2 regions of the Actinocatenispora sera genome follow, and region 1 is predicted to be linked to the other one. Evidence: predicted binding sites of a transcription regulator. Region 1 holds the regulator's gene; the other holds the start of a gene.
The links. Region 1 encodes HrcA, which represses chaperone genes, less so after heat shock. Its sites were predicted from a motif close to GGTTNGCACNCTCNNNNNGAGNGTGCNAACC; they were not measured.
Positions count from the first base shown of each region.

Region 2: a site for HrcA is predicted at 4,397-4,427, ahead of groL (chaperonin GroEL). Genes of this name have one in related genera too.

Region 1 covers NZ_AP023354.1:6,413,642-6,421,277, reverse strand. Annotated here, with positions in the region: gene Asera_RS30215 (TetR/AcrR family transcriptional regulator) at 1-511, shown strand, start outside; gene Asera_RS30210 (cytidine deaminase family protein) at 530-922, opposite strand; gene Asera_RS30205 (hypothetical protein) at 980-1,855, opposite strand; gene Asera_RS30200 (enoyl-CoA hydratase-related protein) at 2,129-2,914, opposite strand; gene hemW (radical SAM family heme chaperone HemW) at 2,932-4,164, shown strand; gene Asera_RS30190 (DUF4870 domain-containing protein) at 4,287-4,679, opposite strand; gene hrcA (heat-inducible transcriptional repressor HrcA) at 4,841-5,866, shown strand; gene dnaJ (molecular chaperone DnaJ) at 5,953-7,095, shown strand; gene Asera_RS30175 (16S rRNA (uracil(1498)-N(3))-methyltransferase) at 7,178-7,636, shown strand, end outside.
Region 2 covers NZ_AP023354.1:465,778-473,413, forward strand. Annotated here, with positions in the region: gene murQ (N-acetylmuramic acid 6-phosphate etherase) at 1-182, shown strand, start outside; gene Asera_RS02140 (hypothetical protein) at 319-1,794, shown strand; gene Asera_RS02145 (hypothetical protein) at 1,806-2,321, opposite strand; gene groL (chaperonin GroEL) at 2,617-4,236, opposite strand; gene Asera_RS02155 (hypothetical protein) at 4,486-4,776, opposite strand; gene Asera_RS02160 (hypothetical protein) at 4,770-5,183, opposite strand; gene Asera_RS33490 (LysR family transcriptional regulator) at 5,337-6,236, opposite strand; gene Asera_RS02170 (YeiH family protein) at 6,307-7,425, shown strand; gene Asera_RS02175 (cold-shock protein) at 7,586-7,636, opposite strand, start outside.

The DNA.
Region 1 (7,636 bases):
CGCGCGCGAGTCCTTCGCCGAGTACGGCACCGCGACGTCGCTGCGCGAGGTCGCCCGCCGTGCCGGTGTCGGCATCGGCACCCTGTACCGGCACTTCCCGACCCGCGAGGCGCTGCTGGAGGCGCTGCTGTCCGACCGGTTCGACACCCTGCGCCAGGACGCCGCCGATCTCGCCGCCGAGGAGGATCAGCGCGCCGCGCTGCTGCGCTGGCTCAGCCGGGTCGCGGCCGGCGCCGGTACCTACCGGGGGCTGCCCGAATCGGTCCGCACCGCGCTGCGCGACCACGACTCCCGGCTGCACGACAGCTGCGACGCGATGCGGACGGCGGGCGGGGATCTGCTGCGCGCGGCCCAGCGGGCCGGGACCGTACGAACCGACGCGACCATCGAGGATCTGCTCGCCGCCGCCACCGGCATCGCCTGGGCCAGCGAGAACTCCGCCGACCCGGCCGCGCTCACGGCCCGCCTGCTCGACTACCTGATGCACGGCCTCGCGGTCGGCGAGCGCTGAGCCGTCACGCCGGCCGGTTCAGTCGGCGTCGAGCTGGTGATCGGCCCAGACGTAGGTCTCCGGCAGCAGGTCGACGATCGGGACGCCGCGCACCTGCTCGCCGTGGCCGACGACGACCGTGATCTCGGGGAAGTAGTCGAGCAGCACCTGCCGGCACCGGCCGCACGGCGGGATGACGCCGCGGCCCCGGTCACCCACCGCCACGATCGACTCCAGCTCGTACGCACCCTGCGCGGCCGCCGAGCCGATCACGACCAGCTCGGCGCACGGCCCGCCCGTGAAGTGGTACGCGTTGGCCGCGGTGACGATCCGCCCGTCCCGGGCCCGCGCCGCAGCGGCCACCGTGTGGTTGTCGCCCCGGCAACGGGTCGCGGCGACCCGCGTCGCCGCCTCGACGAGCTCGTGATCCACCACGGCAGGAGAGGTCATCGTCTCGCTTTCGGCTTCGGTGGGCACCGATGCCCGGGGTCAGTTCTTCTTCTTCGGGCCGTACACCTCGACCTGGACCGGGGGTGGCGTGTCGGACGCCGCCTGCGCGGCGCCGACCGACTTCCACTCGCCGGAGTCGACCGTCCACCGCTTCGAGCCGTACTGCACCTGCTCGATGCCGGTCTGCGACGCGTACGCCACCAGCCAGTGCGCGAACTGCCAGCCGGAGCGCTGCCCGTCGGTCGGCACGGTCAGCCCGGTAGCCCCGGAGTTGCGGGTGATCAGCGAGTTGCCCCAGTCCAGCCGCATCGCGGCGACCACCGCGTCGCGGGCGGCGGCGCCGCGCTTGGCCGGTCCGTCGTGCAGGCTGCAGGACAGCGCGCCCCCGGCCGAGCCGACCAGCGCGTTCGCCACCGTCTCGGCCTCCGGCGCCCACTTCTGGTACTCGTCGGGAGCGGCGGAGCGCTGCACCGCCTGCGCCGCCTCGGTCACCGACATGTCCTGCCAGCCGGGCACCGTGACCAGGTGGTCGTAGAAGGCACCCGCCGCGTACCGCGGGTCCTGGAGCTGCTTCGGCTCGCCCCAGCCCTGGCTCGGCCGCTGCTGGAACAGACCGACCGAGTCGCGGTCGCCACTCTCCAGGTTGGTCAGCTTGGACTCCTGCAGCGCGGTGGCGAGCGCCACCACGACCGCCCGGTCGGGCAGCCGGCGGCGCACCCCGACCGCGGAGATGGTCGCGGCGTTGGCGGTCTGGTCCGGGTTCAGCTCGAACTTCCCGTCGCTGGTGTGCACCTGGCAGGTCGACAGCAGCGGCGGATGGTACGTCTTGCCGCTGCACGCGGCGATCGCCAGACCGGTCGCGACCGCGACGGCGCCGGCGAGCACGGCTCGCCCTTGCACCACCCGACCTCGCACAGCGTCTCCTTCGAGCCGAGCGGGGTCGACCCCGCGAGCCGCGGGCGACGGTGCTCGTCGCCGCCCGTGTCCATTGTGCCGGGTGCCCTCGGTCACCGAGCCGGTACCGAAGACCGGAGGGCACTCGGGTGCTCCGATGCTAGGAGCCGGACCCTATCGTCGGCGTACCGAAAACCGCGCCGAGCAGGGCAGCCGTTGCCCCGCGTGAATCCGGACACGTGGCGCCGAACGAATGTGCCCGCGGCGTCCCGCCGCCCGCCGGCCCCGCGGCGCCTAGTCGCGGCCGGGCGGCACCCAGCGGGGCGCCCGCTTCTCCCGGTACGCGGCGACGCCCTCGCGCCCCTCGGCGGAGAGGAAGTAGCTGCCCGACAGCTCCGCCAGCGCGTCGAGTTCGGGCCGGATCGGCGGCCCGCCGTGCAGCAGCGCCTTCGCCCCGGCCAGCGCCCCCGGCGCGCCGCGCACCAGCGACGACACGTACCGCTCGACGGTGGCGTCCAGCTCGTCGGCCGGCACCGCGGCGGTGACCAGGCCCAGTGTCGCGGCCCGGCTGCCGTCGAACGTGTCGCCGGTCAGGTACAGCTCGGCCGCGGCCCGGGACGGCAGCCGGCGCAGCACCGGCGCCGAGATCACCGCCGGGATCACCCCGAGCCGTACCTCGGTGAACGCGAACGTGGCATCGCGCGCGGCGACGACCAGGTCGCAGGCCGCGATCAGCCCCAGCCCGCCGGCGCGGGCCGCCCCGCCGACCCGCGCGACCACCGGCTTCGGCGCGTCCCACAGCGCGGCGAGCAGCGCCGGCATGTCCCCGGCGGGTACCTCGCCGGCCTCGCGGGCGGCGGCGGTCTCGGCCAGGTCGGCGCCGGCGCAGAACACCCGGCCCACGTGGTCGAGCAGCAGCACCCGTACCGCGTCTTCGGCCAGGGCGCGGTCGACGGCGTCGAGCAGCTCGCGGATCAGCCGGCGAGACAACGCGTTGCGGTTGTGGTCGCTGTCCAGGGTGAGGGTGGCCACACCGTCGGCCACCGCGTACCGCACCAGCGGTCGGGTGTCATCGGTCACCGCGTCAGACTAGTGGGATGGCCGCAGCTCTCCCGGACGCAGAACCGATGCCCGACGACGGCGCGCTGCCCGACTCCGCCCTCGCCGGGCGGCGGGAGCGCCCGTTCGGCATCTACGTGCACGTGCCGTTCTGCGCCAGCCGGTGCGGCTACTGCGACTTCAACACCTACACCGCCGACCAGCTGCCCGGCGCGAGCCGGGACGACTACCCCGACCTGGTACTGGCGGAGCTCGCCCAGGCCCGCCGCGTGCTCGGCGCCGACCCGACGCCGGTGCGGACGGTGTTCTTCGGCGGCGGCACCCCGACCCTGCTGCCGCCCGACGCGCTGGCCCGCATCCTCGCCGGCATCGACGCGACGTTCGGGCTGGCGCCGGATGCCGAGGTGACGACCGAGGCCAACCCCGAGTCGGTGACGCCGGCGTCGCTCGCCGCGCTGCGCCGGGCCGGGTTCACCCGCATCTCGCTGGGCATGCAGTCGGCGGCCGAGCACGTCCTCGCCGTCCTGGACCGCCGGCACACGCCGGGCCGTGCGGTGGCCGCCGCCCGCGAGGCGGCCGCGGCCGGGTTCGACCACGTCAACATGGACCTGATCTACGGCACGCCGGGGGAGACCGCGCAGGACTGGGCCGACAGCCTCGACGCGGTGCTGGCCGCGGTCGCCGACGGCGTCGTCGACCACGTCTCGGCGTACTCGCTCATCGTCGAGGACGGCACCCGGCTCGCCGCCCGGATCGCCCGCGGCGAGCTGCCGACCCCGTCCGACGACGTGGCCGCCGACCGCTACCTCGCCGCCGAGAAGCGGCTCACCGCCGCCGGGCTGACCTGGTACGAGGTGTCGAACTGGGCGGCCGACGACGCGGCCCGCTGCCGGCACAACCTGCTGTACTGGACCGGCGGCGACTGGTGGGGCCTCGGCCCCGGCGCGCACAGCCACGTCGGCGGGGTCCGCTGGTGGAACGTCAAGCACCCCAGCCGGTACGCGCAGCGGCTGGCCGCCGGGCTCTCCCCGGGCGCGGGCCGGGAGATCCTCACCGCCGCCGAACGGCACACCGAGGACGTGCTGCTCGCCACCCGGCTGCGCACCGGCCTGGACCTGTCCGTACTGCCCGAGCCGGCGGTTGCCGCCGCGCACCGCGCGGCCGCCGACGGCCTGCTCGCCACCGCCGACCTCGCCGCCGGCCGCGCCGTACTCACCCTCGACGGCCGCCTCCTCGCCGACGCCGTGGTCCGCGACCTCCTCCCCGACTGACGCTCGCCGGCCGGACCCGTCGCCCGCGGCATCGCGCGTCAGGCCGGCGGCGCGTCACCGGTCCGGGTACGACCGGCGTCGTGCCGCCGGTCTCGCTCGCCGGGCGGGCAGACAGGCGCGGCCTACTTGACCAGCGGGTAGGAGAGGGGGTGGCGGTAGCACTCGCCGTTGTTGGCCTTGACCAGGGCGATGATGTTGAACACGAACGGCACCACCGGGATAAGCCGCAGCAGCCAGGGCAGCGGCCACAGGTGGACGAATCCGGCGCACCCGGCGAGGATCACCGCGACCAGATCGATGATCGCCCAGGTGAGGTTGAAGTTGAGGGCGGAGACGGCGTGCGCGCGCAGTTTCGGCGATGTGTCGCCCTTGCTGAGCAGCGTGACCAGGGGTGCCACCCAACCCAGCAGGCCGCCGAAGAAGATGCCGACGGCGGCGAGGGCGTGGGTCAGGACCGCCCAGTTGCGCTCTTCGGTGCTGTCGTAGCCGGGCGGGGCGGGAGACGGTCCGGTCATGCGAACACGGTACGCAACTGCCCGGTGGGGTGGTATCGCACCGGGCGGGAAGGCGACGCCAAGATCGGTAACGAGCGGGTCGGGCGGTCGGGGTCGTAGACTGGCACTCAGTGGTCAGGAGTGCCAGTGTGACGTGGCCGGGTGCGAAGGAGGTGGTCGGTGTGAGTCTCGATGAGCGCAAGTTGGAGGTTCTGCGCGCGATCGTCGAGGACTACATCGCCACCCAGGAACCGGTCGGCAGCAAGAGCCTCGTCGAGCGCCACCAGCTCCGCGTCTCCTCCGCTACGGTGCGTAACGACATGGCGGCGCTGGAGGACGAGGGCTACATCCACCAGCCGCACACCAGCGCCGGCCGGGTGCCCACCGACAAGGGATACCGGCTGTTCGTCGACCGGCTGTCGACGGTCAAGCCGCTGTCGCCGGCCGAGCGGCGGGCGATCCAGCGGCTGCTGTCCGGTGCGGTCGACCTGGACGACATCGTGCACCGCACGGTGCGGCTGCTCGCCCAGCTGACCCGGCAGGTCGCGGTCGTGCAGTACCCGAGCCTGGCCCGCAGCACGGTGCGGCACCTGGAGCTGGTGATGCTCACCCCGACCCGGTTGATGCTCGTGATGATCACCAACACCGGCCGGGTCGAGCAGCGGCTGGTCGACATGCCCGTCCCGCTCGACGAGGAAGACGTGCTCGACCTCCGCTCCAAGATCAACGACAAGCTGGCCGGCTGCCTGCTCTCCGACAGCCCGGTGCTGATCGAGACGCTGGTGGACGAGACGCCGCAGCCGATGCGGTCGGCGATGGCCACCCTGTCCAACGTGCTGCTGGACACGCTGATCGAGCGCCGGGAGGAGCGCATCTCGCTCGCCGGCACCGCCAACCTCGCCCGCGGCACCGCGCTGGACTTCCCCGGCTCGTTCGGCGGCGTGCTGGAGGCGCTGGAGGAGGAGGTCGTGCTGCTCAAGCTGATCGGCGAGGTGGAATCGCCGACCACGCTGCGCATCCGCATCGGCGACGAGAACGAGTTCGAGGGGCTGCGCACGACCTCGGTGGTCAGCACCGGCTACGGCCCGGGCGCCGTCGTCGTCGGCGGCCTCGGCGTGCTCGGCCCGACCAGGATGGACTACCCCGGCACGATCGCGGCCGTGCGCGCCGTGGCACGCTACGTCGGCGAACTGCTGGCGCAGAATTAGTCGGCGAACCGCTGGCGCGAAACCGGGCCGCCGGAACCCCACCGGGCCGGCCTACCGTTACGACACGAAGGACACAGGACACCGCAGTGGCCAAGGACTACTACGCGATCCTCGGCGTGGGCCGCGAGGCCACGCCGGACGAGATCAAGCGGGCGTACCGGAAGCTTGCGCGCCAGTACCACCCGGACATCAACTCCGAGCCGGACGCGCAGGACCGGTTCAAGGAGATCAACGCCGCCTACGAGGTGCTGTCCGACCCGCAGAAGCGGCAGATGGTCGACATGGGCGCCGACCCCCTCGCCCCCGGCGGTGGGGGGCCCGGCCCTGGCGGTCCGGGCGGACCGTTCGTCGGCTTCCAGGACATCATGGACGCGTTCTTCGGCGGTGCCGCCGGCGGTGCGAGCCGCGGCCCCCGGCCGCGTACCCGGCCCGGCTCCGACGCGCTGATCCGGCTCGACCTGGATCTGGAGGAGACCGCGTTCGGCATCGAGGCGCCGCTGACCGTGGACACCGCCGCGGTCTGCGAGACCTGTCACGGTGAGGGCACCGCACCCGGCACCCACCCGGCCACCTGCGACATGTGCGGCGGCTCCGGTGAGGTGCAGAGCGTGCAGCGCACCTTCCTCGGCCAGGTGATGACCACCCGTCCGTGCGGCAACTGCCAGGGCTTCGGCACCGTCATTCCGAACCCGTGCCCCACCTGCGGCGGCGACGGCCGGGTGCAGACCCGCCGCACCGTCACGGTCAAGATCCCGGCCGGGATCGAGGACGGGATGCGCATCCGGCTCGCCGGCCAGGGCGAGGTCGGCCCCGGCGGCGGCCCGCCCGGTGACCTGTACGTGGAGATCCACGAGCGCGCCCACGACGTGTTCAGCCGCAAGGGCGAGGACCTGCACTGCCGCGTCGTGCTGCCGATGACCGCGGCGGCGCTGGGCACCCAGATGACGCTCAAGTCGCTGGACGGCGAGGAGAACGTCGAGGTCAAGCCCGGCACTCAGCCCGGCGCCACCATCAAGATCAAGAACAAGGGCGTACCCCGGCTGCGCGGCGGCGGCCGCGGCGACCTGTTCGTCCACCTGGACGTCAAGACGCCGACCCGGCTCGACGCCGAGCAGGAGAAGCTGCTCAAGGAGCTGTCCAAGCTGCGCGGCGAGGAGACCATCGAGCCGGCCCGGCCCGGCGGCGGTTTCTTCTCCCGGATGCGCGACGCGTTCAACGGGCACGCCTGACCGCCGTGCCGAACCCGATCCCCACGCGGGTCGGCGCGGCCGCGTCGAGTTCGATCCGCGCGGTGCGCCGCCGGCGGCTGCGGTGACCGACGCACTGTTCCTCGTGCCGGCGGTGCCCGAATCCGGCCGGTACCGGCTGGACGGTGCCGAGGGCCACCACGCCGCCGACGTGGTACGGCTGCGGGCCGGCGAGACGCTGCTGCTCGGGGACGGCGCCGGCACGGTCGCCGACTGCGTCGTGACCGCCGTCGCCAGGGGTGTCCTCGATGTCGAGGTCACCCGCTACCGGCGGCTACCGGCCCGCGAACCGCGGCTGGTCGTGGCGCAGGCGCTCGCCAAGGGCGACCGGGGCGAGCTCGCCGTCCAGACGATGACCGAGGTCGGCGTGGACGAGATCGTGCCCTGGCAGGCGGCCCGGTCGGTGGTGCGCTGGCAGGGTGACCGCGGTGCGCGCTCGCTGGCCCGCTGGCGGATCACCGCCCGGGAGGCGGCCAAGCAGTCCCGCCGCGCGTTCCTGCCCACCGTCGCCGACCCCGTCGGT
Region 2 (7,636 bases), 5.9 Mb from region 1:
TCCAGGAGATCACCGGCGGCACCGCGGAGGCCGCCGAGACCGCGCTGAACGCCGCCGGCCGGCACGTGAAGACCGCCGTCGTGATGATCGAGCGAGGCACCGACGCGGCCACCGCCCGAGCCCTGATCGAGGCCGGTCAGGGCCGGCTCGGCGCCGCACTCACCGTGCCGCTCCCCCGTTGAGCTCCTGACCCCCACCGGGAGTACCAGCGGTGTGGCACCTTCGGGTGACCGACCGTGACCGTTCGATCGTGACGGACGCGCCACGCATCGTGGGAGGATGCGCCCACACGCCCGAAAGGGGCGTTCGGGAGCACCCATGCGACAAGGCAGACCGCCGGAGATGCCAGCGGACCCCACCCCGTTCGACGGCCCGCGGGTGGACGTCGAGGCGCGGCTCGGTTGGCTGCTGCGGGTGAGCCGGCTGACCGCCGACGACCCGGACAACCGGTCCCTGGCCGGCTTCGCCGCGCGGCTGCGGGCCACCGGTTCGCCCGCCGGTACCCCGCAGATCAGCCGCTGGGAGACCGGGCGGCTGCCCGCACCGGCCGCGATCTTCGCCCGGTACGAGACCATCCTCGGCCTGCCGGCCGGCAGCTTCGGATCGATCGCGGTGGGCCTGCGCTCGGCGCTCGGTGCGCCCCGGCCGGTCGTACCGCCGGCGCCGCCGGACATCGTGGCCCTGCGCCGCCGGTACGACCTGGTCCACGAGCGGCTCGAGGACGCCGAGGTGGCCGGCGGCACCTGGCTCGCCTTCGCCGACATCCTGCGTACCGACGGCCTCGTCGTGCTGCTGCACAGCCGCGTCCTGGACGCACTGCTCGCCCGGCTGATCGACGAGATGATGCGCTCGGTCGGGATCGCCTACACCACGCGCTTCACCGCACTCGCGACGCTCCTCACCCGGCCCGGGCTCACCGCCGACGTGGTCGGCGCCATCGACACGGGGGCCCGCGAGCCGGGCGCGCAGGGAGTCGTCGACGCGATCAGCCTGCTGGGCGAGCTCGGCGACGCCGCCGCGGCCGGCCGGCTGCTCGCGCTGCTCGCCGGCGACGACGCCACGCTGCGGCTCGGCGCCGCGCACGCCCTGCTCAACATGGCCAACGTCGGCACCCTTCCGGCCCGCCACACCGCGGCGATGGGCCGGATCCTGCACCGGCTGGACGAGCACGATCCGGCCGTCACGGTGCTCGCCGGGCGGGCGCCGATGCCCGCGCCGCGCTGCCCGCCGCCCGCCCCGGTGCGGCGACGGCCACCGCCGGCCGCCGACCGGTTCGCCCTCGTCGCCCACGCCCGTACCGGCCTGGAGTTCGACCCGATGCTCTGCCGGCTCGTCGCCGAAGCGGTCGCCAGCCGGTACACCGAGCGCCGCCACCACGCCGCGCTGCTGCTGCTCGCCTCGCCGTACCGGGCGGCCGTCGCCGAGGTCGCGACCGGCGTGGTCGGCACCGATCCGGACGCCGCGACCCGGCGCGGCGCCGCCGGACTGCTGCGCTACGTCGTCGGTCCGCCCCAGGTACCGGCGCTGCGCCGCTGGCTGCGGTCCGAGCGGACGGACCTGCGGGCCGCCGCACTCGGCGCCCTGCCGCACGCCGGCGTGCCGGCCGAGGCGATCGGCCCCGACCTCGCGGCCGGGGCCGGCCGGCCCCCTCGCCCGACCGGCCCCGTGATCTACGCCGCCGGCATGACCGGCCACCCGCTGCTCCGGCGCTGGGCAGACGATCCCGCGACCGAACCCTCGGTACGCCGCACGGCCCGCTGGTGGCTGCGCCACGGCCCCGCCGTCCTGCACTGACCGCCGGACGGTCAGGACGCCCGGTCGAGTTCGTAGAGCCGCCGGCCACCCGCGGACACCACCGCGTGGTCGGCCGAGGTGAACTCGACCCGGTAGCTGCTCTCGTTGGGTTGCTGGGTCACCGTGAGCAGGTACGAGTCGCCGTGCTCCGACAACGAGCAGTACATCGGTCCGCCGATGTCCAGCGGCACCCCGTTGGCGTAGTAGAACCCGGTGCACCGGCCGTTCGCGTCCATCGCCTTGGTACCGCTGCCATCCGACGCGGCCCACGTGCCCACCAGCGAGTACCCGGACGAGCCGGCCGCCGCGTCGTACACCTTCCAGCCGCCCGTACCGACCCCGGCCACCGCGAGGATCATCGCCACGGTGAGGGCGGCCCTGCGACGCTTGACCGTCTTGACGGTCACCTTGTTGTGGTCGCCGGTCACGAGCGGCCCGTTGATCGTGCTCCGGGTCGCCCGGACCGAACTGTCCCGGCCCGGCCGCTGCCCGCGCTCACGTTCGGCGGACCGCGCTCGGGTCGACATCTCAGGACCGGTCCTGTCGTCGGTGTACATCGGCTTTCCTCTCCCCGCAGGCGTGCACAGGTGACGGGTGTCCCGTCGGCGCACCACGCGTCGCATGACCGCGAGCGTGTCCTCAGGGAAGCAGGAGAACCGGTGCGCAGGCCCCGTTCGTGCCGGGCGGCGGCGACCGGGAAAGAACCGGTACGCGGTCCTGATCGGTCCGTATTCGGGCGCCGGGGCGGGCACGACGAAGGGGCGGACCCCACCGGGATCCGCCCCTCGTCTGGTGCTGTTTTCGGTTACCTGCTGGCGTGGCTCAGAAGTCCATGCCGCCGGCGTCCGGCGCGGCCGGGGCCGCGTTCTTCTCCGGCTTGTCCGCCACCACGGCCTCGGTGGTGAGGAACAGGGCCGCGATCGAGGCGGCGTTCTGCAGCGCGGAACGCGTCACCTTGGTCGGGTCCAGGATGCCGGCGTCGAGCATGTTGACGTACTCGCCGTTGCCCGCGTTCAGGCCGTGGCCCGCCTCCAGGTTGCGGACCTTCTCCGCCACGACGCCGCCCTCGAGGCCGGCGTTCACGGCGATCTGCTTGAGCGGGGCGTCCAGCGCGGACCGCACGATCGCGGCGCCGGTCGACTCGTCGGCGTTCAGGTCGAGCTTGTCGAAGGCCTTGGTGCCGGCCTGGACCAGCGCGACGCCACCACCGGGGAGGATGCCCTCCTCGACGGCCGCCTTCGCGTTGCGCACGGCGTCCTCGACGCGGTGCTTGCGCTCCTTCAGCTCGACCTCGGTGGCCGCGCCGACCTTGATCACCGCAACGCCGCCGGCCAGCTTGGCCAGCCGCTCCTGCAGCTTCTCGCGGTCGTAGTCGGAGTCGGACGCCTCGATCTCGTTGCGGATCTGGTTGACCCGGCCCTGGATCCGGTCCGCCTCGCCGGCACCGTCGACGATGGTGGTCTCGTCCTTGGTGATGACGACCTTGCGGGCCTTGCCCAGCAGCTCCAGGCCGACGTTCTCCAGCTTGAGGCCGATGTCCTCGCTGACGACCTGGCCGCCGGTCAGGATGGCCATGTCGTCCAGCATCGCCTTGCGGCGGTCGCCGAAGCCCGGCGCCTTGACGGCGGCGGACTTGAAGGTGCCACGCACCTTGTTGACGATCAGGGTCGCCAGCGCCTCACCCTCGAGGTCCTCGGCGATGATCACCAGCGGCTTGCCCGACTGCATGACCTTCTCCAGCACCGGCAGCAGGTCCTTGACCGCCGAGATCTTGGAGTTGACGATCAGCAGGTACGGGTCGTCGAAGCTGGCCTCCATCCGCTCGGTGTCGGTGGCGAAGTAGGCCGAGATGTAACCCTTGTCGAAGCGCATGCCCTCGGTGAGCTCGAGCTCGAGCCCGAAGGTGTTGCTCTCCTCGACGGTGATGACGCCTTCCTTGCCGACCTTGTCCATCGCCTCGGCGATGATCTCGCCGACGGACGAGTCCCCGGCGGAGATCGACGCGGTCGCGGCGATCTGCTCCTTGGTCTCGATGTCCTTGGACAGCTGGGCCAGCTGCTCGGTCACGCTGGCCACGGCGGCCTCGATGCCCCGCTTGAGGGCGATCGGGTTCGCGCCCGCGGCCACATTGCGCAGGCCCTCCCGGACCAGCGCCTGGGCCAGCACGGTGGCCGTCGTCGTGCCGTCACCGGCAACGTCGTCGGTCTTCTTCGCGACCTCCTTGACGAGCTCGGCCCCGATCTTCTCCCAGGGGTCCTCGAGCTCGATCTCCTTGGCGATCGAGACACCGTCGTTGGTGATGGTGGGGGCGCCCCACTTCTTCTCCAGAACGACGTTGCGGCCCTTCGGGCCGAGCGTCACCTTCACGGCGTCGGCGAGGCTGTTCATGCCACGCTCGAGGCCGCGGCGCGCCTCCTCGTCGAACGCGATCATCTTTGCCATTTGGGCGTTGTCCTCCGGTGTGTCAGACACCTATGTGCCGGCCCTGGTGGGGCTGGCACGCGGTAAGTACACGCTCGGCCGGTCGATGCCCGCGACGGACGACCAGGTAAACCGCGACACCCAGCTGGTGTGCCTCGGTCCGCCGGCCTCACCGCCCGACCATTGGCACTCCCCTACAGCGAGTGCCAGCTCAAGGTTTAGCACTCTCCCCGGGCGAGTGCAAGCGAACCGCACGGTACGAGGTCCCTGTCACTCCGCCGCCGCGAGCAGCTCCGCGCTGGTCGGTGCGTCCGCCTCCTTGGCCCGCAACCCGGTGTAGGTACCGAGCGCCCCGGCGCACTGCGCGACCACCGCCGGCGCCGTCGCGACCATCATGACCACCGACAGGACGGCGACCAGCGCGGGCGCGAGGTGCACGAACGTGCCGTTCATCGGCGCGTCCGGGTCGAACAGCGCCGGCGTGGTCACGAGCACCGGGATCTCGAGGAGCATGCCGATCATGCTGCTGTACGCCCCGACGATCATCGCGGTGATCAGCATCCGGCCTGGTAGCCGCCGCGCGGCGGCGGACCGTACCCACCCCGCGGGTAGCCGCCGGGCGGCGGGCCGTACCCGCCGGGCGGCCGGTACCCACCGGGCGGCAGCTCGCGTCCACCCGGCGGCGGGGCATCCGGCCCGGGCGGGGTCTGCCGGGGTGGGTTGGCCGGGATCTCGTCGGCGGCCCCCGGCCCCCACCCGCTCGCGTACGCGCTGACCGGTGTCGCCGCGGACCCCGGCCGCGCCGAGTCGCCCGCCGCCCGGTCATCCGCGGGCTGGTCGCCGGTCGTCGACCGGGCACCCTGCGCCGGCTGGTCGCCGGTCGTCGACCCGTCGGCCGCGCTCGGCCGCACGGGGGGCGGTGTGGTGGGGTCGGCCGGCCCGGTCGGGTCGGGATCGGAATCGGTCACCGGACACCTCTCGTCGACGCAAGTGGACGCCGGGACGGTAACAGGATCGATCCATCCGCCGGGTCCGCCGACCGGCCCATCCACTGGACCGCCCGAGCGACCGCGGGGACCTCCCGGCCGGCGCCGGCCGCCGCGGTCCGGTGCCGTCCGCGGTCAGGAGCGGAGGGTGGCGAGGAACTCGGCGGTGAGGTCGTGTGCGTGCGCCGGCCGCCACACCGCCCGCAGCTCGCGGCGCAGGTCCAGCCCGGCGACCGGTACCTCGACCAGCTCGCCCGCGACGAGTTCGGCGGCCACCGCGAGCCGGCTGACCAGCGTGGCGCCCAACCCGGCCCGTACCGCGGTCTTCAGCGCCTCGGTGGAGGTCATCACGCCGAGCGGCGTCGCGACGGTACGGCCGGCGCGGCGCGCGGCGCGCTCGTACGTGGCGCGGGTACCGGAGTCGGGCTCGCGCAGCAGCAGCGGCGTACCGGTCAGCTCGGCGGCCGGCAGCGGCGCGCGGGCGCGGGTCCACGGGTGGCCGGGCGCGACCACGACCACCAGCTCGTCGGTCGCGACCGTACGGGTGGCGAGGTCGGGATGCGGCTCCGGGTCCTCGACGAAGCCGAGGTCGGCGGTGCGTTCGGTGACCCGGCCGATCACCGCGGCCGAGTTGGCGACGGCGAGGCTGACGACCACCTCCGGCCGCACCGCGCGGTACCGGGCGATCACCGGCGGCAGCAGGTACTCGGCGTTGGTGTAGCTGGCGGCGATCCGGACGTGCCGGCGGCCGGCGGCGCGCAGCGAGCGCGCTTCGGCGAGGAACCCGTCCAGCTCGGCGAGGACCCGTTCGGCGTGTTCGGCGAGGCGGGCACCGTCCGGGGTGGGGCGGGAGCCGCGCGGGGTGCGGACGACCAGTTCGATGCCGAGGCGGCGTTCCAGCCGGCGCAGCGCCTCGCTCGCGGACGGCTGCGTGATGCGCTGCGCGCGGGCCGCCGCGGACAGGCTGCCCAACCGCACCGTGTCGGCGAACAGTCGCAGGCTGGCGAGGTCACCGGGGCCCAACTCCTGACTCATAGGGACACCCTATGTGGCCATCTCGGATCTGCCTCTGGCTGGACGGACCGATCGGCCCGAAGCTGATCGGGTGATCACCCAGACCGCCGGTGCCCCGGCATCGACCGGCACCGGACCGGTACGCCGGCTCGGCCCCGGGCTGCTGCTCACCCTCGCCGTCGCGGTCGTCGCCACCGCCGCCGGTACCGCCGTCCCGGTGGTCGGTGCGCCGGTGCTGGCGATCCTGCTCGGCGCCGCGGTACGGGTGCTCGGCGGCCACCGCGGCTGGTGGTCGCGGGTGCGCCCCGGGGCCGCGTTCGCCGGCAAGCGGATCCTGCAGGCCGCGGTGGTGGTGTTCGGACTGGGACTGTCGCTCGGCGCGGTGGCGAAGGTGGGACTGACATCGTTGCCAGTCATGCTCGGCACGCTGACCGTGTGCCTGCTCGGCGCCTGGTTGTTCGGTCGCGCGCTGCGGGTACCGAACGAGCTGCGCGCGCTGATCGGCTCCGGTACGGGGATCTGCGGCGCGTCGGCGATCGGCGCGGTGAGCCCGGTGATCGCGGCGACCGAGGCGACGACCGCGTACGCGGTGTCCACGATCTTCGTGTTCAACGTGGCCGCGGCGCTGCTGTTCCCACCGTTGGGCCATCTGCTCGGGCTCAGCGATCAGGGTTTCGGGTTGTGGGCGGGCACCGCGGTCAACGACACGTCCAGCGTGGTGGCCGCCGGGTACACGTTCAGCCAGGCCGCCGGCGACCACGCGGTGGTGGTGAAGCTGGTGCGGTCGTTGATGATCGTGCCGGTGGTGATCGGGATTTCCGCGCTCTGGCGCCGCCGCTCGACCGCAACCCCCGTGTCGGCGGACAGTTCGGCACCGAGCCATCCCGCACCGAGCCACGACGGACCGCGAGGCGGGGCGGCGCGGAAACCGGCGCGGGCCAGGCTGGTGCGGCTGGTGCCGGTGTTCCTGTGGTTGTTCCTGGTCGCGGCCGCGGCCAACACGATCGGCCTGGTACCGGCGGGTGCGCACCACGCGCTGGGGGTGCTGGCCACGTTCCTGGTGGCGGTCGCGCTGGCCGGCGTCGGTACCGGGATCGGGGTGGCGGACTTCCGCCGGGCCGGGCCGAAACCCTTGCTACTGGGCGGGATCCTGTGGGTGCTGGTGGCGGCGACGAGCCTCGGCATCCAGGCGGTCACCGGCCTCGGCTGACCGGTCCGAACGGCTGGAACGGCGCTGTCAGGCCGATCCCACCTCGGCACGGGGCGTGCCGGGCGGCCGATCGCGGTAGGGCACGCGATCGGGTCGTACAGACCGGAAGGCGCCGGCGGGCTGCCGACGCCTTCCAGGGACGAGTGGATGAATCCTCGGGTCAGCCGGCGGCGAGACGCACGTTCTCCGCTTGCGGACCCTTCTGCCCCTG